4 regions of the Paenibacillus hexagrammi genome follow, and region 2 is predicted to be linked to each of the others. Evidence: riboswitches for the same ligand, from Rfam matches in the RefSeq annotation. Region 2 holds a riboswitch; each other region holds the start of a gene.
The links. A riboswitch is a leader RNA that binds a small molecule or an ion and turns the genes downstream of it on or off. The one in region 2 is predicted to bind cyclic di-AMP.
Positions count from the first base shown of each region.

Region 1: it holds a riboswitch for cyclic di-AMP, as region 2 does, so the genes downstream of both, L0M14_RS21445 (TrkH family potassium uptake protein) here and L0M14_RS29180 (hypothetical protein) in region 2, are expected to answer to the same signal.
Region 3: it holds a riboswitch for cyclic di-AMP, as region 2 does, so the genes downstream of both, L0M14_RS22395 (stalk domain-containing protein) here and L0M14_RS29180 (hypothetical protein) in region 2, are expected to answer to the same signal.
Region 4: it holds a riboswitch for cyclic di-AMP, as region 2 does, so the genes downstream of both, L0M14_RS26895 (resuscitation-promoting factor) here and L0M14_RS29180 (hypothetical protein) in region 2, are expected to answer to the same signal.

Region 1 covers NZ_CP090978.1:4,755,011-4,762,294, reverse strand. Annotated here, with positions in the region: gene uvrC (excinuclease ABC subunit UvrC) at 1-742, shown strand, start outside; gene L0M14_RS21450 (CPBP family glutamic-type intramembrane protease) at 757-2,388, opposite strand; cyclic di-AMP (ydaO/yuaA leader) riboswitch at 2,625-2,772, shown strand; partial or broken gene L0M14_RS21445 (TrkH family potassium uptake protein) at 2,828-4,176, shown strand; gene L0M14_RS21440 (potassium channel family protein) at 4,189-4,851, shown strand; gene L0M14_RS21435 (response regulator transcription factor) at 5,094-5,819, shown strand; gene L0M14_RS21430 (LysR family transcriptional regulator) at 5,883-6,782, opposite strand; gene L0M14_RS21425 (succinate dehydrogenase cytochrome b558 subunit) at 7,065-7,284, shown strand, end outside.
Region 2 covers NZ_CP090978.1:6,347,407-6,354,690, forward strand. Annotated here, with positions in the region: gene L0M14_RS29150 (sensor histidine kinase) at 1-1,162, shown strand, start outside; gene L0M14_RS29155 (hypothetical protein) at 1,226-1,984, shown strand; gene L0M14_RS29160 (Blp family class II bacteriocin) at 2,264-2,488, shown strand; gene L0M14_RS29165 (hypothetical protein) at 2,509-2,742, shown strand; gene L0M14_RS29170 (hypothetical protein) at 2,862-3,089, shown strand; gene L0M14_RS29175 (hypothetical protein) at 3,171-3,755, shown strand; cyclic di-AMP (ydaO/yuaA leader) riboswitch at 3,959-4,128, shown strand; gene L0M14_RS29180 (hypothetical protein) at 4,245-4,535, shown strand; gene wsfD (glycan biosynthesis hexose transferase WsfD) at 4,676-6,121, opposite strand; gene L0M14_RS31280 (hypothetical protein) at 6,188-6,313, opposite strand; gene L0M14_RS29190 (GerAB/ArcD/ProY family transporter) at 6,466-7,284, opposite strand, start outside.
Region 3 covers NZ_CP090978.1:4,945,954-4,953,237, reverse strand. Annotated here, with positions in the region: gene L0M14_RS22410 (RNA polymerase sigma factor) at 1-478, shown strand, start outside; gene L0M14_RS22405 (anti-sigma factor) at 475-1,296, shown strand; gene L0M14_RS22400 (polysaccharide deacetylase family protein) at 1,760-2,464, opposite strand; gene L0M14_RS22395 (stalk domain-containing protein) at 2,624-3,415, opposite strand; cyclic di-AMP (ydaO/yuaA leader) riboswitch at 3,422-3,570, opposite strand; gene L0M14_RS22390 (PspA/IM30 family protein) at 3,734-4,324, shown strand; gene liaF (cell wall-active antibiotics response protein LiaF) at 4,903-5,565, shown strand; gene L0M14_RS22380 (sensor histidine kinase) at 5,610-6,659, shown strand; gene L0M14_RS22375 (response regulator transcription factor) at 6,727-7,284, shown strand, end outside.
Region 4 covers NZ_CP090978.1:5,860,960-5,868,243, forward strand. Annotated here, with positions in the region: gene veg (biofilm formation stimulator Veg) at 69-341, opposite strand; gene yabG (sporulation peptidase YabG) at 634-1,497, opposite strand; gene rsmA (16S rRNA (adenine(1518)-N(6)/adenine(1519)-N(6))-dimethyltransferase RsmA) at 1,562-2,464, opposite strand; gene rnmV (ribonuclease M5) at 2,477-3,013, opposite strand; gene L0M14_RS26895 (resuscitation-promoting factor) at 3,139-4,278, opposite strand; cyclic di-AMP (ydaO/yuaA leader) riboswitch at 4,576-4,773, opposite strand; gene L0M14_RS26900 (ABC transporter ATP-binding protein) at 5,056-5,799, shown strand; gene L0M14_RS26905 (ABC transporter permease) at 5,796-7,025, shown strand; partial or broken gene L0M14_RS26910 (TatD family hydrolase) at 7,011-7,284, opposite strand, start outside.

The DNA.
Region 1 (7,284 bases), 1.6 Mb from region 2:
TAGATTGCTTGAGCGTGATGAGAACAGGTCTGTCAAGGCTGTTGAAAACCTTGGAGGGATGCTGGGTACCGGGATCATACGCCGCATCGAGGCCTTCGATAATTCCAACATTCAAGGGACGAACCCGGTGTCCGCTATGGTTGTCTTTGTAAACGGTAAACCGGACCGCAAGGAATACAGAAAGTATAAGGTGAAGACGGTACAAGGACCGGACGACTACGAAACCATGCGGGAAGTTATCCGCCGTCGTTATGAGCGTGTACTTAAAGAGAACCTTACCATGCCGGACCTTATCGTAGTGGACGGCGGCAAGGGCCAAATATCTGCTGCCATCGACGTGCTGGAAAATGAGCTTGGTTTATTCATTCCGGTCTGCGGTCTAGTGAAAGACGCGAAGCATAAGACAGCGCAGCTGATGATGGGGGATCCTGCTGAAGTGGTGCCGCTGGCGCGGGACAGCCAGGAATTCTACTTGCTTCAGCGCATTCAGGATGAAGTCCATCGCTTCGCCATTACATTCCACAGGGAAACAAGGGCCAAGTCGATGGTCGTCTCCCAACTCGATTCCATTCCCGGTATCGGCGAGAAGCGGCGCAAGGCTCTCTTAAAGCATTTCGGCTCGGTTCGCAAAATAAAAGAGGCTCAAGTCGAAGACTTTAAGCCTCTGGGCATTGGTGAAAAGCTGGCGCGCGACATTCTTCAAGCACTGCAAGGTGAAACAGCAACGGCTCCCCAAGAATAAGGGGAGCCGCCTTTTTACGTCAATGAACGAATAGGGCTTCGTGGACACGTTTTACGGTGCAGCCAGGCGATGACAAGCCCAGCAAGTGCCGGAAGCAGGACATAGAAGATACCGGTGAGCACATCGCTCGGTTTCCCCAGCGAGAACAGCGAAAGGCCCATCAAAATGCTGTCCATGCTCGCATGCGCGAACAGGGAGGTCAGGAAGCCGTACTTGAGAAACACATACCCAAGAATCATGCCGATGACGGTCACTTCAATCAAGCGGGTATATACAGGGTAGATCGGATATTGCGTGTGGCTGGCCGCCCAAATGATACTTGGAATCAGAACGGCAATAAAGTTGTTGCGAAGCAGCTTCTTAAAGAGCAGGATCCCCAGCACGCGATATGCTGCTTCTTCCGAGATCGCTGCGGCCCAGGCCATAAGCGGGAAGAGCTTGGGCTCGAGCTGATTCAGCACAGAGTCTGTAGGATCGTTCACGGCCCACACATCGAAATTTGCTTCACCGGCAAAGAAGAGAACCTGCTGGACGCCTAGAATGAATAAGGCAATCAAGTAGCCCCGCCCCATGCCGGAGCTGACCTCCGAACCGAAAGAGGAATCCTTCCATGTGGACCAGATATGCGTTTTCCCGGAAATCTCCCATAGCTTGCTTCCTGCAGTAAGCGAGATATAGACGGACAACCCCAGCAGCATCGTCACCACATTCATAAACAGCGTGCTCAATAGCGTTGCCAATCCACCGTTTTCATAGCCCGCCATCGCTTTAAAAGCAGGATACATATTGATATTGTTGGCGATATAAATGGTGGTAAAAAGGATCGTCAGCAGCAGGCCTCTGCGAAATTCCATCTGTTTGCGGTATTTTACCGCGTACACGACAGCCGCAATGGACATGAGAAATGTAAATCCCATACTAATCCAAGTCATGATCGATGCGGAACGGTCTTGCTGATCCAACCAAGCCTGGTGCTCCGGGGGAATGCTAAATTGTACAGTGCTTCCAATGATCGCTTGATCATCAAAATCAAGCTGAAGCCGAAGCTTCGAGCTCCCGATCGCATCCGACTGCTTCTCATATAGATAGGTGTTTGCATTGGAGGCTGTCGGGTTCTCTGAGCTAGAATCGTCTACAGCTACAAAATCATCGGGGTTAAATCCGAGCCGCGTCATTTCCTGCCGGGACAGCAGATCAGCTCTTTGCCGGCTGATGGGTGCGCTGCGAAGGGCCTTGGTGTCGGTCTCTTTCCAGCCGAAAATATGCGCATTCGTGTAGTTCACTTCTACCTGGAACTGCCGCTTGGTCTCAGGTTCCAAGACTGTAACTTGATAGTAATCGATGGGAAATCGTTCACCGTACTTGAGACTGTAAGCCTCGACGATATGCTCTTTCTGGAGATAGCCGCTTCGTGTCTTTTTCGATTGGTACACGACGAAGGTCTTTGTGCTTGAGATCGTAATTCCGTATCTGTCTTGAATAAATTGCGCTGCTGCTTCTGCAGCCTGCTGCTTTGCGATGGTCGGATTCTCACTCGGTGCCGCTTCGTCGGACTGCAGACCGGACCACATATTAATCCCGAAGTAAAGCACGATTCCTATGCAGGCGAGGATCAATAGCGGACGGTTCAGCTTCAGTCGGTTCATGTACAGGGCTCAACCCCTTTATGGTTCATTTTTATAAACGGATAAAATAAAAGTATCACAGATGAAAAAGAAAGCCAATTCTTTCAAAATAAAACGCAATCGCGGGCAAATGCTTGATTTCGAGTTGTAAAACCCTCCTTAGCTCCTCAGAAACGAGCGATTCCTCCTTATATAACCTCAAAAGCCCGAAAACCAACTTTGTGCGGATGCCAAAAGAGATATATAATTCATATCAATTGAATAAAAAGCCGAATTTCTTGTTGAAAACGGGGGAACCATGTAATTGGGGTGAATTTTGCTAAGACTTTTCATGTTACAGCAAATAGGGTGACCGCGCGCATCCGAATCCGTCAGCTAACCTCGTAGGCTTTACGTCAGGAACCATAGCGATAAGGCATTGGATTTCCAGTGTCTTTTTTGCGTGTGTACAGGGGGATTTATGAAAAAGTTAACGATCTGGCGGCTCACGCCTCCACAAATTCTGGTGCTTGGCTTTGCAATCATCATTTTGTTGGGAACAGGGCTTCTCTCTTTGCCGATTGCCTCAGTTACTGGCGAATCCGTGCATTTTCTTGACGCCTTTTTCACGGCAACGTCAGCTACTTGCGTAACCGGGCTCGTAGTCGTCGATACCGGCTCGACTTACACCATGTTCGGTCAAATTGTCATTATAACCTTGATCCAGATTGGCGGGCTCGGTTTTATGACCATGGCCACCTTGTTCGCCTTTGTCCTACGTAAGAAAATTACGCTGAAGGAAAGGCTTTTATTACAAGAGGCTTTTAACCAAGGCAGCATGGAAGGTATCGTGCGCTTGATCCGCAAGGTCATCATTTATTCTCTTGGTATTGAAGCCATTGCAGCTGTTATTTTTACAATTCGCTGGTCCTTTGATATGGATCTACCTAAGGCTATATATTTTGGAATTTGGCATTCGATTTCGATGTTCAATAATGCCGGATTTGATCTTTTCGGAACGGTTGATGCTCCATTTGCTTCCTTTACCGCTTATGCTGATGATTTTGTAGTGAATGTGGTAGCTATGGTGACTGTGGTGCTCGGCGGCTTGGGATTTATCGTCATGTCGGATTTACTGGAGTATCGCAAGACGAGAAAGCTTTCGCTTCATTCTAAGGTTGTTTTGATTATGAACGGGCTTCTCATCCTGCTTGGAGCCATCGTGATTTTTACGTTTGAATATTCGAACACGATGACGCTTGAGCCTTTGAACTTTGGCGGAAAAATTCTTTCATCCTTCTTCCAGTCCGTAGCTCCTAGAACTGCCGGACCGAATACGATTGACATCGGCTCTATGCGGCAGGCTACTCAGTTCTTCATGGTGATTCTCATGTTTATCGGTGCTTCACCTGGCTCAACGGGGGCGGGATTAAGACGACGACGTTTGCCATTCTGATCGCGGCGATCATTACGATGATCCGAGGCAAGGAAGATATTGTGATTTTCCGTTTTCGTTTGGCGAAGGACCGCATTCTTAAAGCGATTACGCTGACGATGATTGCCTTGATTGTCGTTATCTTCGTGGCCATGCTGCTGTCAACAACGGAGGATGCGCAATTTTTGAAAATTTTGTTTGAAGTGACCTCTGCGTTCAGCACGGTGGGACTATCAATGGGACTTACTCCGTCGCTTACGGTGTTTGGCAAAATCATGATTATCTTGATCATGTTCGCCGGCCGACTGGGACTGCTTACATTGGCATTCGCCTTACAACCGAAGCAAGAGAAGGAATTGTATAGATACCCAGAGGGTAAAATCACGATTGGATAGGGGAACATAGAAATGAAGAAGAATCAATATGCCGTCATCGGTCTTGGCCGGTTTGGATCGAGTTTATCCAAGGAGCTGATTAAGCTTGGGTATGAGGTTCTTGGCATCGACAAGGACGAGGAAGCAGTTGATGAGATGAGCTCGGAGCTCACACACACCGTTGTGGCGGACTCAACGGACGAGGAGGTTCTCAAATCTCTGGGCGTGCGTAATTTTGACTGTGCGGTTGTAGCGATAGGTGACGATATCCAAGCGAGCATTTTAACGGCGATTGTCCTCAAGGATTTAGGTGTGAAAATGGTGGTCGCCAAAGCCCTATCGGAACTTCACGGGAAGGTACTGAATAAGATCGGGGTAGATCGCGTAATTTATCCGGAACGGGATATGGGCATTCGCGTCGCCCACCAGTTGGTTTCGCCTAATTTGCTGGATTACATAGAACTGTCTAAGGATTACACCATTGTAGAGCTCTCGGTGCCCAAGCGTCTTTGCGGGTTATCGATTAAGGAGCTAGACCCACGGGCTAAATACGGCTGCAGCGTTGTGGCGATTAATAAGAAGAACGGGGTCATCATCGCACCAATGGCTACCGATGTAGTGAATGAGAAAGACGTCATGGTGATTATTGGCACGAATGATCAGATCGAAGAGTTTGAACATGAAGTAATCCGTTAGAGCTTCAGCGCTAGCAATCATCTTCATAGACCGGGTTTTGGACAGAGATGCCGAACCGGTCTTTTTCTGTGTTAACAAAAAACTAACATTTTTACTTGTTGGCAGGATGATTTCTATTGTATATTAAGATTACATAAAGTATTTCGACACTTTTCTACCATCATAGACAGACAATTGAAGGCTTACCTGACGATTTCCTCATACTTTTCTAACAAATGAATGATGAGCAGAGGTGGGCGTACATGGATAAGGTGCTTGTAATTGAAGATGATGTAATGGTTGGCGACATGGTCTCCATGTATTTGGGGGAAGAAGGCTTCCGGGTAATGAGAAAGGGAAATGGCGAAGAAGGGCTGCATGCTATCGCTTCGTTTGAACCGGATGTGATTCTGTTGGATTTGATGCTGCCGGATATGGATGGTCTTGAATTATGCAAGCAGGTGCGGGAAACTTCGATGGTGCCGATCATGATCGTGTCTATGAAAAACAAAGTAGTAGAACGTGTAAGCGCTTTAACGGTGGGGGCGGACGATTTTCTTAGTAAACCGTTCAGTATGCACGAGATGAGTGCTAGAGTGCAGGCGCTGCTGCGGAGAGCGAAGATTTACCAGGCCCGTGTACAGGAAGCGTCGATGGAGGAAGCAGAATTTCACCAAGAGGTGCGTAGTACGGAAATATCCGATACTATGATAAGTCTGGATGCCGACTCCAGGTCCATGTGGGTCAAGGGAGGGTTGGTTAATACCACTTACTCCGAATTTGAGATTATGAGATGCTTTGTGAATCACCCGGGACGGGTGTTCAGCAGAGAGGACTTGATCAACACCGTCAGGGGCTTTGACTCTTTTGTCACGGACCGGGCAATCGACGTGCATATCGCGAACTTACGGAAGAAGGTTGAGGAAAATCCAAAGCAGCCCAAGCGGATCCGAACTGTTTGGGGGGTTGGATACAAATTCATACTTTGAGATAACCATAAAGAACCTCTTTATGCTGGTTGGCTAGTTTTTCGGCCAAGAGCGTGAAGAGGTTTATTTGTTTGATTCCTCGAAATAGCGAGTTGCTTTTTGTACGAAATTCATGGCTACTGCGTTCGATTCCGCCTCATCAGTATAGATCAGGGATGTTGTCCGTTTCGTCTCCTCGAGCTCGGTCAAGTTGCGCAGCATGAGCTGGTTGTTCGGAATGAGATCCTCCCGTAAATAAGAGCGGGGCAGCAAAGTTGCGGTTTTGCAGGTGGATACCAAGCGCAGTATTGCTTCAAAGGAGTCGATCTCCATCTGAACCTCTGGAAATACAGCAAAGCGGTGAAACAGCTCGTCCATGAGAACGCGGTACCAGGTTCCTTTGGAAAAAAGGATCATGGGCAGCTCGTGTAAGTCAGTTACAGATAAAGCAGGCCGGTCAATATAAGCATGCCCGAGAGGCAGCACCAGACAGAGATGATCGTCAAACAAAGGCTCGCAATGAAGTCCCGCTGCGTGGATCTGCGAGGCGACCAGCCCTATGTCCACCCTCTTTTCTTTGACCATGGTAACGACTTCGTGCGTTTTCCCGGTCAGCAGCTTGATATCCGTAAGAGGATGCTCTTGGATAAAGTAAGTGATTAAATCAGGAAGCGTTGCCTGCAGCGTGGTCAAGCTGGCCCCGATGGTAAGGGATGCATGGCTGCCCGCGGCTTTGTAGGCCTGAATGGCCTGCATGAATTTGCGCTCCAGATGACGCAGTTCAATGGCATGGTCATAGCAGATCTGGCCGACTTTCGTGAGCTCCAGTCTTTTGCCTTTGCGGATAAAGAGCTCGACTCCAAGCTCCTCCTCCAGCTTCATGATTTTACGCGAAAGAGCGGGCTGTGACAGATTAAGGACTTGTGAGGCTTTATTGAGACTAGCTTGCTCGACAACGACTGCGAATACATCGAATAGCTCCAAGGAAGATCACCTGCTTCTTATTTAAAAGGGATATGATATGTGAATATGCAATTTTGTTATAAGTGTATATACAAAATCGGCACTTCCATTATAAGCGAGAAAGAGGTACGATGTATATGTCACTTCTTGTTCACAATTTTTGGACGATCTGCATAAACATCGGCCGTAATGGCACACTAGGCGTGGATGAATCTGGGTTGACGCTCGTTTGCGGCGAGGTTACAATGATATGTGGCTTGTCTGAAAATGTCGAATGTACTTATTTTAGGGGGAATTGGTTCAATGTCGGGTAGTAATTCGTATTACTTTCGAAAGATCCACTCTTTGCTTGGCGTAATTCCAGTGGGCTTCTTTCTCATCGAGCATCTGCTCACGAACTACGAAGCGGTTAAAGGTCACGGCGCTTTCGTGGATCAGATCAATTGGCTGAACGGATTGCCTCTCGTGCTGTTCTTGGAGATCTTCGGCATCTGGCTTCCGCTTCTTTACCATGCCGTCTATG
Region 2 (7,284 bases):
GGTTTCGGTCATTAAACATCCTAAATTAGTCCAGCAGTGGATCATTCCGATGGGCGAAATGCCGGAGCGCCAGGAGTGGGTGGAGCGCGTTCTGGAGGGGGAAAAGGTGACGGTCACCAGCACCTTTGCCGCTGGAAATAAAGGTACGATGCTGATCGTTGGACAGCCTGTCATGAAGGATGGACGTGTAGCGGGCGGCTTATTTTTGTACACGCCGATCCGCAATATTCAGGGCGCCGCGCGTGACATCTACCGCGCTATATTTCGCTCAGCTGTGCTCATTTCACTGCTAGCGATAGCTGTGCTTTACATCGTTTCACGGCACTTCGTGAAGCCGCTGCAGCAGATGAGCCGCACCGCGGAGGCGCTTGCCACGGGCGATTTCAGCCGCAGGGTGCCGGTGCGCGGACAAGATGAAATCGCGTCCCTCGCCGGCTCCCTCAACCGCATGGCGGGCAAGCTCGAGACCGTCGAGGAGGGGCGCAAGCGCTTCCTCTCTGAGATCTCGCATGAGCTGCGCACGCCGCTGACGACGATTCGCGCTTCGCTGCAGGGCGTCGTCGACGGTGTCGTCGAGCCGCAGGATTCGCGCGAGTTCATTGAAGTCTCGCTGGCCGAGACGAAGCGGCTCAGCAAGCTGGTGGACGACCTGCTTCAGCTGTCGTCCTTCGATGAGAAGCGGGTCACGCTGAACGTGTCCGAGACTGATCTGGTCCAGCTGTCCAGGGAGGTCGTGACCGGGCTGACCATGAAGGCGAAGGCGAAGCAAATCGAGCTGAATGTGGAACTGGCAGAGGGACCCGTGCTCTTATCTGTTGATACGGACCGGATCAAGCAAGTGCTACTTAATCTGCTCGATAATGCGATCAATCATATCCCGGAGGGGTCGTCCGCAGGAATCCGATTCCGCTATCTCAAGCAAGATTGCTGGATGGAGGTGTGGGATAGCGGACCAGGAATTCCTTTGGATAAACTCCCTCATCTCTTTGACAGATTTTATAAAGCGGATGAGAGCCGCAACCGGACGGGGGCGGGTCTCGGTTTAGCCATTTGCAAGAGCATTGTGGAAGCCCACGGGGGCTTCATACGGGTAACCTCTGCGGCTACTAAGGGCACGGTATTTTCGATTTATTTACCGCCGGCTCCGAAGTCAAACTTATGACATATTTATCCGCTATGATAGGTGTCGTAAGGAAAAACAATTATCGCAGAGGAGTGTTGGTTGATGAAGTACAAAAAAGTTCTAGGAATTGCTATTGCCGGTGCCATTCTGGCTGCTCTGCCGACAGCGGCATTTGCCGAAACGACACAAGCGGATGCAGCGGCTTCCGCAAGTTCAGGGTTCCATCCTTTCAAGCAAATTCTTCTCGATAGAGCCGAGGCGCTCGGTATCGACACAACAGGTCTAAGCAATGAGCAGATCAAGGCGGCTATCAAACAGTCTCTTGAAACCGGAAAATTGGACCGCTTGCAGGCAGCTGCGTCCAAGCTGGGCATTAGCACAGATGGAAAAACGGCAGAACAGCTTAAAACAGACATTCAGGCTGCAGTTCTGGCGAAGCTGCAAGCCAAAGCCGAGAAGCTGGGAATCAGCACGGAAGGCAAAACAGCGAAGGAGATCAAGGAAGCATTGAAATCCGCTGTAACGAGCAAGCTCCAAGAAAAAGCAGACAAATTAGGCATCAGCACCGAAGGCAAGTCTGCAAAGGAAATCAAAGATGCGATTAAAGCGGCAGAGCTGGATAAGCAGAAAGAACGTGCAGCTAAGCTAGGGATTCAAACAGACGGACTCACAGCCAAGCAAATTCACGAGGCCATCAAATCGGCATTGGAGCAAAAGAAATCTGACGCGTTGAACAAACGCGCCGAGAAGCTCGGCATCAGCACGGAAGGTAAAACGCAGGAGCAAGTTTTGACAGAGGTCGAAGCTGCGTTGAAAGCTAAGTGGCAGGCGAAAGCGGATAAGAACGCTGCAGTGGAATAAGGGGTAACACGCGTAAGGACTGCGAAGTAATATGCAGGTAACATAGAAAACAAGCCGTGGGCGATTGGCAGCCTGCGGCTTGTTTGTGTATGAGCTTGGCATTTGGAGCGATAGTAGAGTTGAATTTCTTCATCGAAGGGATTTTAATGGCATGTATCCCATTTGGGATATTTTAGGAATAGCAAACTTGAAATAAGATGTTACAGAAAGATACTCTTTTACACCCGAGGGGCCCTGGGTTTGGAATATCTTAAAAAAGAAATTGAGGTGTAAGATAAAATGAACAGTTTTGAAGTTATTTCTCATGAAGAGCTAACATCAATCAATGGCGGTTTTAGTATTTGGTACGCTTCCATGGGGGCGTTATTAACGGTAGCAACAGTAGCTGCTGTGGTAGTAGCAGTCGCAGACCCTGAGCCTGTCACCAAAGTAGGGGCGGTAGCAGGCGCATTCAGTACAGGGGCAACAGCCGTTGACCAATGGGAAAAAGCATTCAGAAACTAAACAAAAAGGGGTTAAGAACAATGAATTCATTTCGTATTGAAGAACTAAGTCAAGGCGACCTTGAACAGATTAACGGAGGCTTTAGCTTTGGCTCATTTGCTGCCGGAGTTGCCTGCTTAGCAGGTGCGGTTGCCTGCGATGTGGCCGCTATGGCCACAGCACCTACAGTTGTAGCTCCGGCTGCACTGATCGTAGGAGGCGCCGCCCTACATACAGCAGGGATTGGAATGATTGCGCACTCATTTGTAGAATAAGATCATAAAGGCATGTATGAAACTTCAGGTCACTCGAATAGAGTGGCTTGAAGTTTATTTTCATAAATCCTTCAGCGGGTTACAATGAACTTATTACGAGGGAAGAGAGGAGTAAAGGGATGCTTGTTTTGCATATACTCGAGGTGATCATCTTTACTTCACTACTGGCGGTAGCACCCATTCTCTATACGAAGTTTAATTTGAATCGTCATTATTGGGTCATTATTGTTTTCTTCGTAGGAATAGCGGTTATAAGCAGATTGGTACTTACTGCCAATTGGGCAGTTCCATTCGCAATCGCACTGCCCATCATCTTATTTACCAACTTGAAGCGGCAAAAGAAATAAGGATTTGTTTACCGAGATTCACTAATTCCTTCCTGCGACAATAATCTATACATATAGACGAATGTTCAAGGAGGGAGAAGGATGACGAAGACTAGAAGGAGCAAATCCGCTAAGAACAGCAGGCTTACGGTGTCAGCCTTGCAGAAAGCCGCGAGGCTGATGCTGCCTTTTTACAGGAGAGTAGTGCTGAGTAAAACATTTGCAGACCGGTGGGCCAAAGCAGTTCGGAAAGCTGACGTAGCGGAGATGGACCGCATGCTGCAGTCCGTGATCGGCAAGGTGCCGCTGGCCTCGCTATCATCGAATGCCATCGGTTACTTTATCAGCTTTCCGCTAAGCAGTCCCATATATCCGATAACGAATGCGACATCGATTCGTCCAGGTCAGGTGCAGTTCACCTTTAGCAGCCCGATCCACCGTGCGATTGCAAAAGCCGTCTTCCCGCTATATTGGGAAATCGCCTCGAATACACCCTTTGCCGCTCTCATCGTGCAGGCGATCCACCGCAAGAACAAGGCGTTTTTGAACCGCCTGATCCGAAGTGTAGTGCCATCTAGAAGGCTTGTTAAGCTGGAGTTCGAACCCTCGGGTCTGGCACTGGGCTTCAAATATCCTGCAAGCAAGTATATCTACTACAACGAAGTGTTTCTGGAGTTGGATCTTTAGAGGCTTGGAAATACAAAATGAGGAATCGTTATCGGTTCCGAGAAGGCTGCCATGCGCCGGACCATTGTATCGCAGTTTTTCAATATCCATAAAACTGTCCAGATGTCAGTGCCATGCTTCGATTACATATCGGAGGGTGGCTTTTTAATTGTCATTTTACATTTATTTGAATCAAGCGTAAAATTCTATCCATTAATTAAATATCATATCTAACGCTGAATCCTTAGGGAACGGGGGAACCGAATTGCGTAACCGATAAGACTCGGGATACTGCATGGGGTGAATCCTTAGGTTTGTTTGTAAGAATAAAGGAAGGGCAATCTCACTGTCCGAATCCGTCAGCTAACCTCGTAAGCGTAGTTTGAGAGAGGATGGTCACCATGATCAATGAACATTGACTACGGAGAGTCGTGTGCCTCTGTGGTTTTTTATTTATACTTGCATTCTTTCTATGTTAAGTAAAACAACGAATATGGGAGATGATGTGTGATGCTTAAAGAAGAAGCACAAAAATTAATGGGTGAACATCGGGATGTAGGCAAATTTGTAATGCATATTGCTGAAAGAATAAACGATAAAGAACAAAGTCATTATGAGGAGGTTGCTCTGGCTCGAATAGCCGGGGATAAAGAAATAACAGGGGAATATGAAGCAGGATTTCGAAAGGGACTCGAATTATCACGTAAAGCGATTTTGGAGGTTTTGGAGGATACCATTGATGACCAGAACCACAAAGGCGATAAAAGATACAAGTCTCATTTTAAAGACGGTATCGAATAGATCCCTCATCGGCTAGATTGATTTCCTTCATTTTATAGACCAAATCGCTATCATACATTCATAAATTGAATCTAATCCATTATGAAAAAATGGAGCGCCGCGATTTGCGGGCTCCGTTTTCTAATTAACTATGGATTAGCCTAGAAGCTGGACCCCGTTGTCCGGCTTTTTGCTGCTAAGCGATGAAACAGCTGAACGGCTGTGTGAAGAAGCCAGCCCATGCTGCTCACGGCCATGACGTCGAAGGTGACATTGAATAAAAATAAATGCTTGCCTAAATCGGCTTCGCCATCGCCCAGCAAAGGAATCATAAGCGCAAATAGGCCGACTGCGCCGATTAGAAAGAAGATCTCAATGAATGTCTTCTCAGAAGCAAGCTTGGCCCGGACATATTGAATGAACGCGATCAGGTAATAGGCAAGATAAAAGCTAACGACAAACCATAGATGGTTCGGCATATAGGTGTGTTTGAATTCGCTCCAGAGGCTGAAACGATAAGATAAGGCGCCGTACGGCTGGCCCTCCGACTTCTCGAAATTGCCAAGGTAATAAGGACGAATGCTCATGCTGTTCACTGCAGCCTGCTCTAATTTACTTACCCATCTTGCTGGATGACGAAGATAAAAGAGCATCACATCTTTATGTGAAATGTTATCGTAAAAAGCGCTCTGGAGCCTTGGATCTGTCTGTTTGATCGCGGTATCGTCTTGAAAAAAGTTCGTTCCTGCCAGCACCGCAAGTTCGTCGGACAGCCCTAACTCGTGTAGATCGGTTGTCACGTGCAGAGAGTCTTTGAGGATGCCGAAGAATACGGTTTGGTACAGATTGATGTGCTTGAGCTCCTTGGGAGCGGCCAGATACACGCCTGCCGAAAGCACCAGCAAAGAAGCGGATAAGGAGAGAACCCTCCGTCGCCAAACCCTGCCTTCTTGGAGCGGCAAAAAGCGCAGTCCGAGAAGAGCGAATGCGGCCCCGATCGGTACATTTTGGATTTTCGAGCAAGCCAGAAATCCAGCAGCGATAAAATAGAACACAAGCAGCGTCAAAGACGGCGAGGGGTGCCTCACAATCACAAAGGCCAAGCTAAGCGTCAGCAGGAAAAATACGAGAGATACGGGCTCGCCGAAGAACGAGTTAAAGTAAGCCAAGTAAGCAGTGTCGAAAAAAACGAACAGAATCAAGAGCGACAAAACCGCCGTCGTAAAACCGGAAGCAACAGGTCTATATTTGAAAAACACATAGATAGCCGTAAGCATGACAAGGCTGTAAATGGCCGACAATACATGAATGTCGAACACTTCACGGCTTAGCATTCTCCCGATCAGAGAGGCTAGGACAACAAGTACGATTTGTGAGGAGAAATACCCTCCAAATTGAAAGCTTCCGTATCCATATGTGGAGTGGGCATAGCCATAATATTGATCGTGTGCCGTCTCACCTACATGTAAGAAATCAATGCCTCCTGCTCCCATTACTCTTAAAAAGTCCCCGTTATTGGCAACACCGATAAACGGCTTCGTAAATAACATCTCAAACAAAACACCGGCAGCGATAAGAACAACCACCCATTCAAGCCGAACCTTCATTTTCAAACCTACATTCTCCTTCCATACGCATATCCAGCGAATATGCAGCTTGCTAAACCGCTAACGTTACTTGCCCCCTTTTCGGCGTCGATACCAGCTCATGAGGGAAAGTCCCAAAGCAGCTGATACCATAGCTGTCTGCATATACCAACGATGATCGATCATCATGCTGGACTCCCAAGGAAACTTCATTTACGAAACAGCTCCCTTTCTACGTATTTTATTCCTAAATATGGTAATTAGCAATGTGGTGGCAGGGAGGACGAGAAACAAGGGAACCCACAAGTTCATAGGAAGCGCTTTTGTTCCGGCTTTCAGATGTTCGGCAAAATAACTGGCCATGGTCATGGCCATAGTGAAGAAGCTGCTGCGCAGGTCCATATCACAGGGGTGTAGCTCTTGGTCTGCAGCAGCTCGCGGATACATAGGACTGCCGTTAGCAAATGAACGGATAGCTTTATAAAAGCTGTGCACATAAAATACAGCGCTCCCAGAGCATCGAGATTTTCGAGAAAATCTGCGATTCGGGACAGCTTGAGAATGGTGAAAGCCGGAAAGATCATTTCCTGAAAAAGACGCTCGCCTAACGCGGTCACGGCCAGAATATCGAATAAGACGATAAACATGGCAGCGAATAATGTTGCACCTATGCTGATCAGCCCAAGTCTGGATTCTTTCTTCATCAAATGCCAGAGGACAGCGATTTCGATCGTTTCCCCGTAGGTTTGTGTAATACCAAGCGGCCAAACACTGGACAAGACCTTGCCGAAGCCCTGTCCTAGTACGGGTCTTACGTAGCTAAGGTGCAAGCTGCCCGAGACCCACAGCAGCAGCGCTTCAAGCAATATAAAAACCAGCAGCACCGGCAGCAGAATGCCGGCCATACGAAAAAGTACCTGCGCGCCTGCATCCAGCAAATAAATGACGACCAGCATAAAAGCGAGCAAAAAGAACCAAGGAGGCGTGGCTGGGAGCAGCGTCAGAGGGAGCAAAAATTTAAGATCGCAGATGACCCGTGCTCCATCATAAAGAAACAGGAGAGGGTACAGCCAAGCGATCGGCGTTCCTGCCCAGATGCCGAAGTTACGGGTAAACCAAGAGACCAGAGAGGAGTGACCGTTCAGCTTGGTTAGGAGGGCATAGCCGCAAATCAAGCCGGCTCC
Region 3 (7,284 bases), 1.4 Mb from region 2:
TGCCTTTGCTTATCGGATCGTTCATGACCCAATGATGGCAGAAGAAGTCGCTCAGGAGCTGTTTCTCCGAATATGGCATGCAGCGGAACGATACGATGCGGAGAACGGTAAATTGACTAGTTGGATGTTTACTTTGACACGTAATATCGCGATCGATCAGCTTCGGAAAAAGCAAAGCCGCACAAGCGGGCAAGTAGCAGGGCCGGAGCAAATGAACCGGGTGCAGGATACCGCGAAAAGTACAGAAGAAGTAGTTGAATCGCAGTGGATGGGGCAGCGGATTAAAGATGCGTTGGGAGAACTTAATCCAGATCAAAAGCAGGTGTTGGATCTGATTTATTATCAAGGCTACACGCAGCAGGAAGTGTCTGATCAGGAGGCCATTCCTCTCGGTACGGTTAAGAGCAGGGTTCGTTTGGCGCTCAAACAGCTCAAATCGAAGCTCACTGGCATAAGGAAGGAGGAGCAGCATATATGAATAAGCCGGAAGCTATGTGTGATCTTAGAGAACTATACGCCTTAGGTGGATTGGACGATCAGGAACGGAAGGAATTTGAACAGCATCTAAAAGGCTGTGTGGAGTGTAAGTCAGCGCTTGCCGAGCTTGCTGAAATTATCGATCTTCTCCCGCTTGCCGCTGAGCCGGTGGAAGTCCCGGAAGGTATGAAGGAACGAATTCTTGGAAGGGTTCTTGGTGAGCAAACTTCTATAGAGCAACGAGTAAATCGCATAACGGATACGTCTTCTTCAGCAGCTTCGTTGCCGCTTTCAGTCGAGATAACCAAGAGACGTGCAGTTGAATCGACATCTCGTTCCGGTGGCAGGTGGAGACCTTGGCTGTATGGAGGCTTATCGGCTGCGATACTTGTCCTAGGCGTGTACAGCTACGATTTGAAGGAGCAAAATACATACTTGAAAGCTCAGCTAGTTGCGCTTAACCAGCCTGCGGAGGGAGCGAGAACCGGCAGTGTCGTATCCCTCAACAGTACGGCTGCGGATATTGTTGCCAAGGGGCTTGCCACCATCGTCATTGATACCAAGGGGACGCACCTGCTTGTTCAAGCGGAAAAGCTCCCCGAGCTCAAAGGTAATGAGGCCTTTCAGGTATGGCTTTTAAAAGGTAAGGATGTCGTCGTCAATGCAGGCACGTTCATGAGCCATGACGGGACAGGCGGTTTATATTTTACGATGGAGCCCAGCAGCTACGATCAAATTGCCATTACCTTGGAGCCGGATGCCTATGGAGACAAGCCGAGAGGTAAACCGGTGCTTGCAGCAAGTCTTGGGAAAAGTTAGCCGCCGCGAGTTAGGTGGTGACTCTTTAGAAAAAGGCTGGATAGGACAGCTGAAATGGAAGACATAGGGCCTTCCCTGTTCCGTAATGGCAAGCAGTAGAGGAAGCTGCTTGTCCCGTGGGCCGGGGACCAGCACATACAAATCCTGAATGGACTCATGAAGCCATTCATTTGATACTTGTAAAGACGGCTGTAGTGGGATGTGGACCACAAGGCCGTCTTTGGGTTCTGGAATTTCCGGTTGTCCATATAGTTCCGTGATGGAAGCGATCCACGCAGCGGTCTCATCGCGGACCTGTTCCGTACAAGGAAACCGGGCGATCACTTTTTCGGTGGATGGTTGGAACACTTCTGCCTGGGGCGTGATCTCTGATGCCGTAAGGGAAAGAGGAGGAGCACCGAATAGCAATAATCCCAGCATGAGCGTTATTGACTTTATCAAATCTTTCATTATGAGGTTTCCTTTACTTGTTCATTTTTGCTATCAGATCGGTGACCGTTAGAAATTGATAGCCTTGTTTTTTGAGCTCTGGCAGTAGAATCTTTAATGCTTCAACGGTTTGGGAGCAATCGCCCTGCAGATCATGAAACAGGATAATGTCTCCGTTATGAATATGAGTTAGGACGGAGCTGACGATTTTATCAACACCGGGCTTCTTCCAATCCTTCGTATCTTGATACCAGGACCACATGACAACTGTAAAACGATCCTGTTTGGCCAGTTCAATCAATGATTGATCGTAGTAACCGCCGGGAGGGCGAAACACGTGAGGAACTTGCTCGGTGATATCAAAAATAATATCCTGCGTCTGTTCGATTTCCTCCTTAAGCTTATTAGGAGAGACATGCCGCAGAAAATGATGGTCGTAGGTGTGGTTGGCGATTTCATGCCCCTCATTGACTTCGCGGATCGCGATTTGAGGGTACATCTGGACTCTTTTCCCCAACACAAAAAAAGTTGCTTTCGCATCGTACTGCTTGAGTACATCCAGAACCTGCGGCGTATAGACGGGATTCGGACCGTCGTCAAACGTGAGGGCGACCAGCTTTTGAGTGGTCTGAACTTTTGAAACTACCTGAGTTTGCGGAACAGGAACAGCTCCTGTCATGAGGGTTAAGGAAGCGGCAAGCTGAGCGGCAACGAGCAGTTTACGATGGAGCTTAGCCATGGGTCGTTACCTCCTTTGGAGATAGTCTTTGACCCTTTTCTCCAACCTATTCGCCATGAAGCCGAGGCAATATTTGTGAGGAACATGAAAAAAAGCCGGAATGCTGTAAGGAATAGTCATTCCTTGTTCAGCAACCAGCTTAGTTTTCGTTAGATGTCCTTATTCGGATAACTTATACACTTTAATTTTTTGAATGCCGAATTGCTTTAACGATTCTTTGGAGGCGGGTATAAAGATGTCTAGATGGTTGCCTTTTACAGAACCACCTGTATCCGTAGCATAAGCATACATACCGCCAGCAGGAAGCCCGTCAAATGAGTACCCTTCGATATACAGCTTGGAACCCAGCGGGATAACAGAAGGATCTACAGCCACAGTTCCCAGCATGAGTGGATTGCCCATAAAATCAAACGCCGCGTAGCCGCCGTTCTCGGCAGGATCGGCTGAATAAGCGGTTGCCTCGAATTCCTGGTAATCCGGGGAGTGCTGGTTGCCGTCTTTGTTTAAAATAGCTAAATTGCTGCTAGCATCCCACTGCACGGGCACATCGGATGCCTCTGATATGAATCGGAGAGGAACATAGACACGGCCCTCTTGAAATTCGGCGTGTGTGTCCATTTCTACCGGCGTATTGTCAATGACTGCTTCTTTTTCCCCTGAGATCAACGTTATCGTGTGTTTCTCATTATTTAAAGTCACTTTGATCTTATCTCCATCTTTTTCCCAATGGAGCGCATATCCAAGCTTCTCTGTAACGAAGCGAACCGGTACTTGCGTAAAATGGTTGTTGTCCAAAAAAGGCTGTGCATCCGGAAATTGTACAAGGTCATCGTTGACCTGCACTTTCACTTCCATCTCGGCTGCATTCGCATGAAGCGGGGAAAATAAGCCTCCTGCCAATACGGTCATAGACACAGCTAGGCTAGCCAGCCCTTTTAAAGCAATATTCAATTGGATTCCTCCTTCTAGTGAAGCCTCCGAGGTTAGTTGACGGGTTCGGGAAGAAGGTTCTCCCTAGTTTGCCTCTGAAACAGCACACATTCACCCCAAGTATATCGTCCCCCGTACCGGCGCATGAGGAGCTCCGGACTCGGCTCCAATTATATTATCATCGTGGCTATAGGCCAACAACGGCCAAAATGTGGAAGTGTGCGGCGGAACCTGGACTTAAGTCCAGTATGAAATACAGTCGGGAGTCCGTTTTGAGAGTGAAGTGTTTGGATTACGATAGAAGCATAAGATTCGGAATGTAAAGGGGCGGAATTGACAATGGGTATGAAGCGGGTTGGGCAGATGGGGACCGGATACGGTTTTTCTATATCGGAAATAGAAGCAGCAGAGCAGCGCTATCATGAAGCGCTGCAGCGAGCTGTTGAGCTGCGGCTGCAATGTGTTGACGCGGAGGAGCTTGCTGAGCTCCGCACGGAGCAGGCCGAGCTTGCGATGCGAGCTGGCGACGAGGACCTGGCGCGGCGTGCGCTGCAGGAGAAGCTGCGCCTGGAGGCTGCGCGCGAAGACCTCCGCGCGCAGTACAGGAAGTGCCAGGATGATATCCTGGCACTAGCAGAGGAGCTGCAGCGGCTTCGCGCCGCTGCAGGCAATATGCGGCCGCGGGGCGCAGGGCCGCATGATGACGCAGGCTCGCGCGAAGCGCTGCGCGAGCTGGAACACGCGGGCCGCGAGCTCGGCCGCGAGGCTTGGCACGGCCTGCGTGAAGCGGCCGTGCTGTCGCGCGAGACGCTGAAGGAGGCGAGCTGCAACTTGCGGGAGGAGCTGCGCGCCGTGCGCGGCAGACTCCGGGAGGAGTGGCAGCACAGCCGCTTCAGCGGCTGTGAAGGGCGGGCGCGCTCCCGGAAGTAGCGTGCCGCACAGCACGAGCATGTGCGCCCTTGGCGCAGCCGCGCAGCCCGCGAGTGCGCCCTCGGCGCAGCCGTGCAGCCCGCGAGTCCGCGTCCTCGGCGCAGCCGCGCAGCCCGCGAGTCCGCGCCCTTGGCGCAGCCACGCAGCACGAGCATGTGCGCCCCTCGGCGCAGCCGTGCAGCCCGCGAGTCCGCGCCCTTGGCGCAGCCGCGCAGCCCGCGAGTCCGCCCTCGGCGCAGCCGTGCAGCCCACGAGTCCGCGCCCTCGGCGCAGCCGTGCAGCCCGCGAGTCCGCGTCCTCGGCGCAGCCGCGCAGCCCGCGAGTCCGCCCTCGGCGCAGCCGCGCGCACGTGAGTATGCGCCCTATGCGCCACACGCTAGCGCTCGCCATGCAACTTACGCGCCTCCAAGTCGCACCCAAAATGGGGCAGGGCTGTGCGCGGAGAGCAGCGCTGGTCGCGTCTTTTCATCTTGGAGGGCGCAGATTCTTATGGTATGCTAGAATAATGCGGTCACAGCGGCTTTTTACCACAATGTGTACAGCCTATCTTATAATCGAGCAGCCAGAGGAGGTGCAACATGGGAGAAGATACGAAACCTAACCGAAGCCGGAATACAGCGCTGCTGCTGATCGGGGCCGGTCTTTTTTTACTTCTGGATCATACGGTCGGCTTTTTTCCCATTCTTGCGATTCTCCTCGTTCTATTGGGTATTCATCGAATCAGATCGCGAAGAGAACGAAAAGGCTATGTGCTGATCGGTGCGGGAATTGTCATCTTATTTGCCAACCATCTGTCCATCGTCATTTCCATTGTTTTGATTTTGTTGGGACTTTATTTTATTCGATCCAAGCAATTCCCTAAAGACGAATCGTACAACCAGAAGCATAAAATTATCGACAGCATGAGATTGGGACGAGAGCCGTGGATTCTGCGTAATAGCAGCATTTGGTACGTCATCGGTGAAACTTATATTGACCTATCTCTCGCGATCCTCGAGAAAAAAGAAACGACGCTCATTCTTCAAGGCGTCATTGGCGATGTTGATATTATCGTACCTGAAGATATAGGTATTTCCGTCACCTCATCTGTGATAATGGGTCAAATAGCAGCAGGACGGGAAAAAGAAGCTGGTGTGTTGAACAAGCTTATCTGGGAGTCCAGTAATTATGAGTGGGCGGACCATCGAGTGAAACTAGTTGTCTCTTACATCGTAGGAGATGTGGACATTAAAATTTTGTAAGTTGATCCGGGGATCCGGACCAGGCTGGAGAAGGAGGACCGTGCTTGGACGGCTATAAAAGAAAGTTAACGAATATGATATGGCGCAGCATGGGGGAATCCATTCTTTTCAGTCTGATCATTTTAGGAGCAGTTTTATATTTTCTCAGCTCTCGTAATATGATCGTTCCATTCCGCACCTGGCAGGAAGGTGTGCAGATCAGCTTCCTGGTAGTTGGGTCAGTGCTAGTCATCGGAGCCGTCTACGGCTTCTGGAGCAGCAATCGTGTCACCCGCAGGCTGGAGCCTCTTATGGAGACGATGATCCAGCTGGAAAAGGGAACCTTTAGCCGCGGTGGCTTTGAGCACGGTGAAGACGAAATCGGTAGACTCGGCGAGCAGCTGGGTCGAGTGATGAAGAAATGGGAGGAACAGGTTACTTCCCTCCAGCGGCTCTCTAATGATAATGCGGAGCTTGCTGAGAAGGCGAGGCTATCGGCGGTCATTGAAGAACGCCAAAGATTGGCTAGAGAGCTGCATGACGCGGTTAGTCAGCAATTGTTTGCCATATCTATGACGGCTACGGCAGTGGGGCGGACGCTGGATAAGGATTTCAGCAAAGCTCAGCGGCAAATTCATCTTATCGAAGAAATGGCTTCAGTTGCTCAATCCGAGATGAGAGCCCTGCTGCTTCATTTACGGCCGGTGCATCTGGAAGGAAAGCGCTTGTCCGAAGGCCTTGTTGAGCTGCTGCGTGAATTAGCGGCCAAGGTTCCGATGGAGATTTCATGGGATATGGACGATGAAATTCGGCTGCCCAAGGGGATCGAGGATCACCTGTTTCGTATCGTGCAGGAGGCGCTGTCTAATGCGCTGCGGCACTCCAAGGCGAACAAGCTGGAGGTCAAGCTCCTGCATCGCCCAGATGGTATACGTTTGTCCATTCGCGATGACGGCGTAGGGTTTGATTTGGATGCTAAGAAGCATGCGTCCTATGGTATTGTCTCGATGAAAGAACGCGTGAATGAGATTGGCGGGCATTTACATATCATTACAGCGCCCGAGCGGGGAACGAGGATCGAAATCCGGGTTCCGCTAATTGGGCAGGAGCCATAATTTGTGAGCAGATAATTCCCCTATGGGAAGTGCTGGGAGACAGGTGCAAGGAGAGGAGTATCGAATCATGGAATCGAATATTAAAGTACTTCTTGTAGATGATCATGAGATGGTGAGAATCGGGCTGGCCGCAGTGCTTGGCACTGAAGATGGAATCGAGGTTGTCGGAGAGGCCAGCAATGGACAGGATGGCATACGTCTGGCACAGGAGTACAAGCCGGATGTGGTTCTTATGGACCTGGTCATGGAGGGTATGGATGGCATTGAGACAACACGCAAGCTGCTGCAGCTGTATCCGGAGTGCAAGGTGATTGTACTAACCAGCTTTCTTGACGATGAAAAAATGTACCCGGTTATCGAAGCGGGCGCATTCAGCTATTTATTGAAGACGTCGCGGGCTTCAGAAATCGCACAAGCTATTCGCGCGGCTGCTAACGGCCAATCGATTCTGGAATCTCAGGTGGCCTCTAAGATTATGAACCGTTTTCGCCAGCCGAAGCCGGCGAGCGCTCCGCATGAAGAGCTTACAGAACGGGAAATGGAAGTACTGCGATTAATTGCAAAAGGGAAATCTAACCAAGAACTGGCGGATGAATTATTTATCGGTGTCAAAACGGTTAAGTTT
Region 4 (7,284 bases), 490 kb from region 2:
TGTACAAATCCATACAAGAAGCAAAAAAGCAGATCCGCCGGATCCGCTTATATTAAAACGCTTGTAAGCTAATGTTGAATGTACGTAATTCGGACTTGTCCGTCATCATTGCAAACGGTCACTTCCACGGACTCCGTTAGAATATCTGCGTAGCTGTAGGAGACCCGTTTAGATGCATTGGACTCTTCCAGCTTAACAATAAATACAGAAGGGTAGGTTTCTTCCAAAACACCAGATCGCTCAATGGTCTTTCGACGGCCACCATTTGCTCTCAACATGATCTTCTGCCCAACATGGGGCTCCAAACTGCGTTTAATTTCCAACAGCGCATTTTTTGCCATTGTCAACTACCACCTCTTTCTCTGTTGATTATAACCGATCGGGTTATATATGTCAAATTTGGGCCAAATATTATATCAGCATGACAAACGTACTGTCAATGGAATATCTGACTAAATTTCTTTATTTTACGTAGTATAGAGTCTCACTAAAGCTTACAAATTATACTTGCAATTTCCATTAAAATTCCAGAAAACAAAAAGAGCATCCAGAGAGAACGACCTTACTAGGAGGTCTTCCACCTGCACACTCTCTATTATACATTTATTCCCAGAAGCATTCATACAAGTATGCTTATTCCATATGCTGAATGCCGGGTATCCCCATTCGGTAGCTGCCCCTTGTTTCCACGCCTCCCAGCCCATCAAGCCCTGTGACCGTCAAATCGACAACATCCAGCATGGAGATCATTTCCTTAACGGAGGTGTAAGACAGTTTGGAAGCTATACATAAAGGATCCAGCGCATGGATCAGAATGCGTGCCGGTGAACTTGCAAAGTTCGCCCCTGCCCGAAGCAGAGCTTCAAAGTGTGATTGGCAAGCTCCAGCGACAATGATAAGCGAGTCTCGGTTGCGTTCATATTGCCTCGCTACCTGGACGGCATTGACAAAGTGCTGTGAGTTTTTATAGCTGCCCAAATTGTTCATATCCCCGATCTTCCGGTGCTTGAGAATACCGTCATGACCGGTAATCACGACGATGTCCGGTTTGATTTGCGGCAGGAGCCGATACAGGGCATCCGGCATCTGCGATTCCGGGATGTAGAACCCCTCAGCAGGGACCCTAAGCTCACCGTACAGCTGCATGCTCTTACGCAAATAAGCCGGGTCTCCATCTACGTGCAGAACTTTACCCGGCACTTCAAAGTAACTGGATCCGGCGGCGAGCTTATGTGATAGAGCCGACTGATTCTTGTCGTGCAGCTGCTGTCTTGCTTTCTCAATCCGTCGCAACGCTTCCAGCATTTGCGGCGTGGTTGATCGAGGATGATCGACCGAAGCCGCTGCATGGGATGCCGCCAAATCCGACAGCGGCGCATCCGCCATCAGCCGATAATCGACACCGCGTAGATCAGCCTTCAGCCGTTCAATGCGCTCAATCTTGAAGATGACGTCTCCGCCATAGGATTTACGGGTAACAAAGTCTCCTTGCCTCATCGCTCAAATCCCCTCCTAGGGCTATCCTATGGCGGGACTGGGCATTTGGTGCGGGTAAATTTGGCTATTTACAGCCGTACGCGCGGAGAGCCGACGTCAAGCGCGCGAATTCCTCCATACTGAGCGTCTCGCCGCGGCGCGAAGGCACAATGTTGATGCCGAGAAGAAGCCCTTCGAGCTCGGCCTTGGTTTCTTTGGTAAAGAACCGTGCAGCCAGGTTATTGTAAAGGGTCTTGCGCCGCTGGACGAAGGACGATTGGACGACTTCGAAGAAGAAGTCCGGGTCCTCTACGTCCACCGGCGGCGCCGTGCGCACACGCAGCCGGATCACGGCGGAATCGACGTTCGGCTGCGGAACGAAGACGGTGCGAGGCACGATCGTGACGAGCTCCGGCTCGCAGTAGAACTGTACGGCGATGCTCAGGCTGCCGTAGTCTTTGGAGCCGGGGGCGGCCGCCATGCGGTCGGCCACCTCTTTTTGAATCATCACGACGATATTCTCCAGCGGAAGCTTCTCTTCGAGAAGCTTCATGATGATCGGCGTCGTGATGTAATAGGGCAAGTTGGCGACGACGCTGACGGCGTCGACCTTGCCCTCGAAGTGCTGCCGGAACAGCTCCGGCAGGTCCAGCTTTAACACATCCCCATGCACGACTGAGGCATGGGGGTACGGCTCCAGCGTCTCTGCCAGAATGGGCAGCAGACGCTGATCAATTTCAACAGCAAGCACACGCTCTGCGAGCTTAGCCAGCTGCTGAGTCAACGCGCCGATACCGGGCCCAATCTCAAGCGCCCCCTTGCCGGGTCCGAGATCCGCAGCGGATACGATTTTATGGAGAATATTTTGATCGATCAGAAAATTTTGCCCTAGACTCTTTTTCAACACCAAATCATGCTTCTTTAAAATTTCCTTGGTTCTACTCGGCGTAGCGACATCCTCAGAAAGGATCCTATTGTTCGTATTCATGGATTACAACCCTCATTTATCTAATAGTTCTGCCGCCGCCTCAAACTCCTCACGAGTGATTTGAAACATGGCACAGCGTTTATAAAATTGCTTACCGTTACAGTACCCTATCCCCAGTTTCTTGCCTACCTCCAAGCGCCTTGAAGCCGCTTCAGGATGGACGATAAGACCCGCATCTATCAAATCTTCCCATGTCACCATGGAGACAGCAGCTTCATATTCTGTACGAAGATGGCTTAGTGCGTGGCGTATCGTCTCCGGGGAGGCATTCTCGACGCCAATATCCCCTTTGTACTCCGCCTGTTCTTGTGAAATAAAAGCATGCTTGCAGCCAGGAACCTTGGCAGCTACAATCTTGCGTATCCGTTCACCGGCATGATCGGGGTCCGTGAAGATAATGACACCCCTGCGCTCCTGCGCAAGCGCAATCCGTTTGAGCACAGCAGCTCCAATTGCGGAGCCTCCTGTTTCGATGGTGTCTGCTTGTACCGCACGCCGGATCGCAGCCGTATCATCCTTGCCCTCAACTACAATAACTTCCTTAATCATACAGCCGTTCCTTTCCCTACACGCACAAAAAGAAGAGGGAGCCCCTCTTCTTTCGCCGGCACAGCCGGATCATTCCTATTTATTTTCATTCTGCCCGTGCAGATATTTATTTACACCTAGATGTGCTAGTTCTCCGTTGGTTTCTTCGGTCCGATAATATAGACGGTAAACCCGCTTTTCGTCCCGAATCGATTGGCATGACTCTCATCGTCATAATACACGTCGATCATCTGCCCCTTCACGCCGCTGCCGATATCCTCAGCACGACGGAAGCCCACGCCCTCAATGTATACCCACCAGCCAAGCGGAACCACTTTGGGATCTACGGCAATCGTTCTGCCTTCCGTTACGGTAGTCCCTGTATAGGTCTTACCATAACCAGGGCTATCCTTGGATTTACCAGTAGATGCAACTCCCGCTGAATACGCAGTAAGCTTCACATTCTTGAGAATTTGCTTGTAACCGAATTTAACGCCATTCTTGGCTATTTCATCCACGCTCGGCGAAGAGGCCGATAAGACAACAACCGGATTCTTGGTTCCTATAGCGACAATTTTATTGACGCTTTCCGATTGGACTTGTTCATCGACAACCGCTTCGGAGACAAGAACGCCGTCTTCGAAGGTCTTCTCTTTCTTTTTCAACAGAACGCCCTCTTTACCTTCCTGGACGACCTGCTCCTTACCTTTCAAGATCGATGCATCATTCTTCTTTTCCGTATCGAATGCGATCGGCTCCGTCATTTCTTCGATTTCTTTTTTCACCCGAACGACTTTAATCTCATCGCCGGATGTCAGTGATGCGGTTGGTTCAGGGGTTACTTTATCGAGGTCTCCCAGTGCAATATGTAAATCCTGCAATGCACTTTCAACCGTTCTTGCAGTTGTGTAAACAGTGGTGGTCTTTCCATCAGCAGTCAACTGAATCGGTGAAGCATGCTCGATAACGAATTTCTCTCCGCCTTTGATTTTGGTATTCAGCGCAGCAGAAATTTCATCGTGCTCCCCTATCTTTATGGCTTGTTCATCCAGTAGGCGTTGCAGGACCCATTGCTTCGTGTGCACAACGGTTTCTTGTCCATTCACAACTACGGATACGCTCTTGGTAGCCGTACCGTACAACAACACCAAAAACATGAAAGTCATAGCGATTGAAATCAAACCCAAACTTAAGATCAAACGCAAGTTTTCATGCTTCCATCGCAGTGCCAAGGACATGCTGGATGATCGACTTACATGGGTCTCGGTTAAAGAGATGTTGCCCACTTCTTCGGTCCTCCTTCAAAGCCTCGCCGCCCGTGTGTTACGCATGATTATTAGACGCGACTAAGGTTATTTGTGTGATTTAACTTAACGTACCTCTTCCTCTCCAGCTCTACAGCGGAGTTCTCCCGACAACAGCACACAACGCGCTGCGCTGCCAACGGTAGTCCCACCCCCCTCGCTTTTCATCCTATGAGCATCCTGATGTAAATATCTCCAAAAAATGAAAAGACCAGCGGAAAGAGGACTCTTCCCGTGGTCTTGTATACATGTGTGTAGACATGACTAGACACGACAATCGTTACCTCTCTCGGTACGCTTACGAGGTTAGCTGACGGATTCGGACGTGAGAGTCGCCCTACCCTGCTCCTGCATCATGCAGTCACAATGGATTCACCCCTGATAATCATTCTGCTTGCAAATCAGCCTGTACGTAAACACTGACTTGCCGGCAGCGGTTCCCCCGTTCCCTTATATGGGACTCAGCGAATGGAAATTTGGCAAATTGGTTATTAAGTTATTATGAAAAGTATATTACGCTGTAAATCTCAACCTGTAAAGGGATAGTCGCCTGCTAAAAAGCGCGGAATTCAATAATTATAGACATTTTAAATAATAAATCACGGCTTTTAATACGTTTTTCTCTATATAACGCATCTTTACGCTTATTTTCACAAAATGAGCCTAGGAATTAGGCACGAAAAGCGAATTTGTTTATAATGGTGGTGGTTAAAACTGGGTGAAAAGTTCCAATAATTTGCTGAAAAGGAAGGCCATTCGATGAATCCCATTCTGCAACTTGAAGCCTTGTATGGAGGATATCTTCCAGGCAAGCCTGTTCTTCACGGACTTACTTTTTCGATTCGCCAGGGTGAAATGGTGGGTCTAATCGGCCTTAACGGGGCTGGTAAAAGCACGACCATTAAACACATCCTTGGACTGCTACAGCCGCAAAAAGGCGTTATTCGCATCAAAGGACTCACGCTGGACGAGCAATCCATCTCTTATCGCTCTTCTTATGCTTATGTACCCGAGAGTCCCGAGCTCTATGAGGAATTAACCATTGCCGAGCATCTGGAATTAACCGCAATGGCATATGGGCTGACACGCGAGCAGTATCAGGAGCGATCCCAGATCCTTCTAGAGGAATTCCGCATGACAGATAAGCTGAAAAGCTTCGCCCGACATTTGTCCAAGGGGATGAAGCAGAAGGTTATGATCATGAACGCTTTCTTGGTCGAACCAGACCTGTATATCATCGATGAGCCCTTTCTTGGCCTCGACCCGCTTGCGATACGCTCGCTGCTGGAATTAATGGTGAGGATGAAGCACAAAGGGGCCAGCTTCCTCATCTCATCGCACATTTTGTCTACCATTGAAAAATATTGCGACCACTTTGTCGTATTGCATCGAGGGCGCATGGCAGCTCATGGCGATATAGAAGGACTGCGAGCACAAACGGGCCTGGCGCAAGCGTCATTAGACGACATTTTCTATCACATTATCCAAGGTGATTCTTTATGAAGGACATGAGAATGAGTGTTGAGGATATATGGAGGCAGCGTTTTCACCTTTATATGAAAGAAACGATGGGCTATTGGCTATATGCCGCCCGCAGTAATTTTGTCGGCTTCATGTTATTTCTTGTCATTGTAGCTTCCTATTATTATGCAAAAACATTACAGCAGCTTCCGACAAATTATCCTTACCTCTGGATTGTGCTGCTGCTGCTCGTTCCTACACTATCGGCAAGTCCAATTCGTACACTTCTAAGAGATGCAGATAGAATGTTCTTACTGCGTATGGAAAGTCAGATGGGGAGCTATTTTCGACACTCGATTCTGTACAGCCTTGCCCTGCAAACTTTGTGGCTATTGGCCGCCATTGCAGCACTTTGGCCTCTGTATCACCACTGCGAGGGTACTGCTGCTCAGCCTTTCATTCTTATGCTGCTTCTGTTGATCGTCGTGAAGTTAGCACACCTGCTTGCCAGCTGGCATGAAAGCCGTATTGTCTACGCAAATCGCAGAAACGCTTTTATTCTTTTTCGCTGGGGCGGAAGCGTTGCTATTGTCATCCTTCAATTCCAAGTCCATTTGATGTGGGCCGGCTGTGCAGCCTTGCTGCTGCTTGGCATCTGGTTGATCTGTTTAAGAAGAACGTTACGCTACTATATAGGATGGGACTATCTGATCGCTAGAGAAAAGCAGCAGCAGGCACAATTGTATCTGTTTTTCAACTGGTTCATCCACGTCCCTCAGCTTCCTACGAAAATCTCGCGCCGCAGCTGGATTAGCGGAATTACCCGGATGCTGCCATTTCGACAGAATTCCGCATACTTGTATCTCTTTACAAAGACGCTGCTGCGCACCGAGCTATTCGGCATCATCTTACGTATGACCGGACTCGGCATTGTGATCTTATGCGCAGCCTCCAGTCCGTGGGCCCGAGCAATCGCTTTGATCATCATTGTGCTTGTGTCGATGATTCAGCTGACTGGCATTGAGCGTGCGCACCAATATACCTTTTGGCTGGACATGTACCCCTTAGATCGTATGAAAAAAGCAGGAGCTACAGCTTGGTTGATCTGGACTGTACTGCTCATCCAGACCTGTCTGCTGTCGATCCCGCTTCTGATCAGGTCTTCGGTTGTCTATGCGCTCCTCCCCGCTGCGGTGGTCATAATCATCACCTTCATCTGCGGAGTTGTACTGCGCCGAAAATTTCGTACCGCTCTACTTGAGCCCTAATAAACGAATTGCATTACCCGTTGTAATTTCAGCAAGTTCCTCCAAGCTTAGTCCGCGTATTTCCGCGGCTGTTTCGGCAACAAGCCGGACATAGGCCGATTCATTGCGCTTGCCGCGGAAAGGATGCGGAGTCAGATAGGGAGCATCCGTCTCAATGAGAAGACGATCGAGCGGAACCTGAGCCAGCACTTCCTTTGGCTGCTTCGCATTTTTGAAAGTAACGGGACCCCCGAATGAAATGTAAAAATTCATGTCCAGG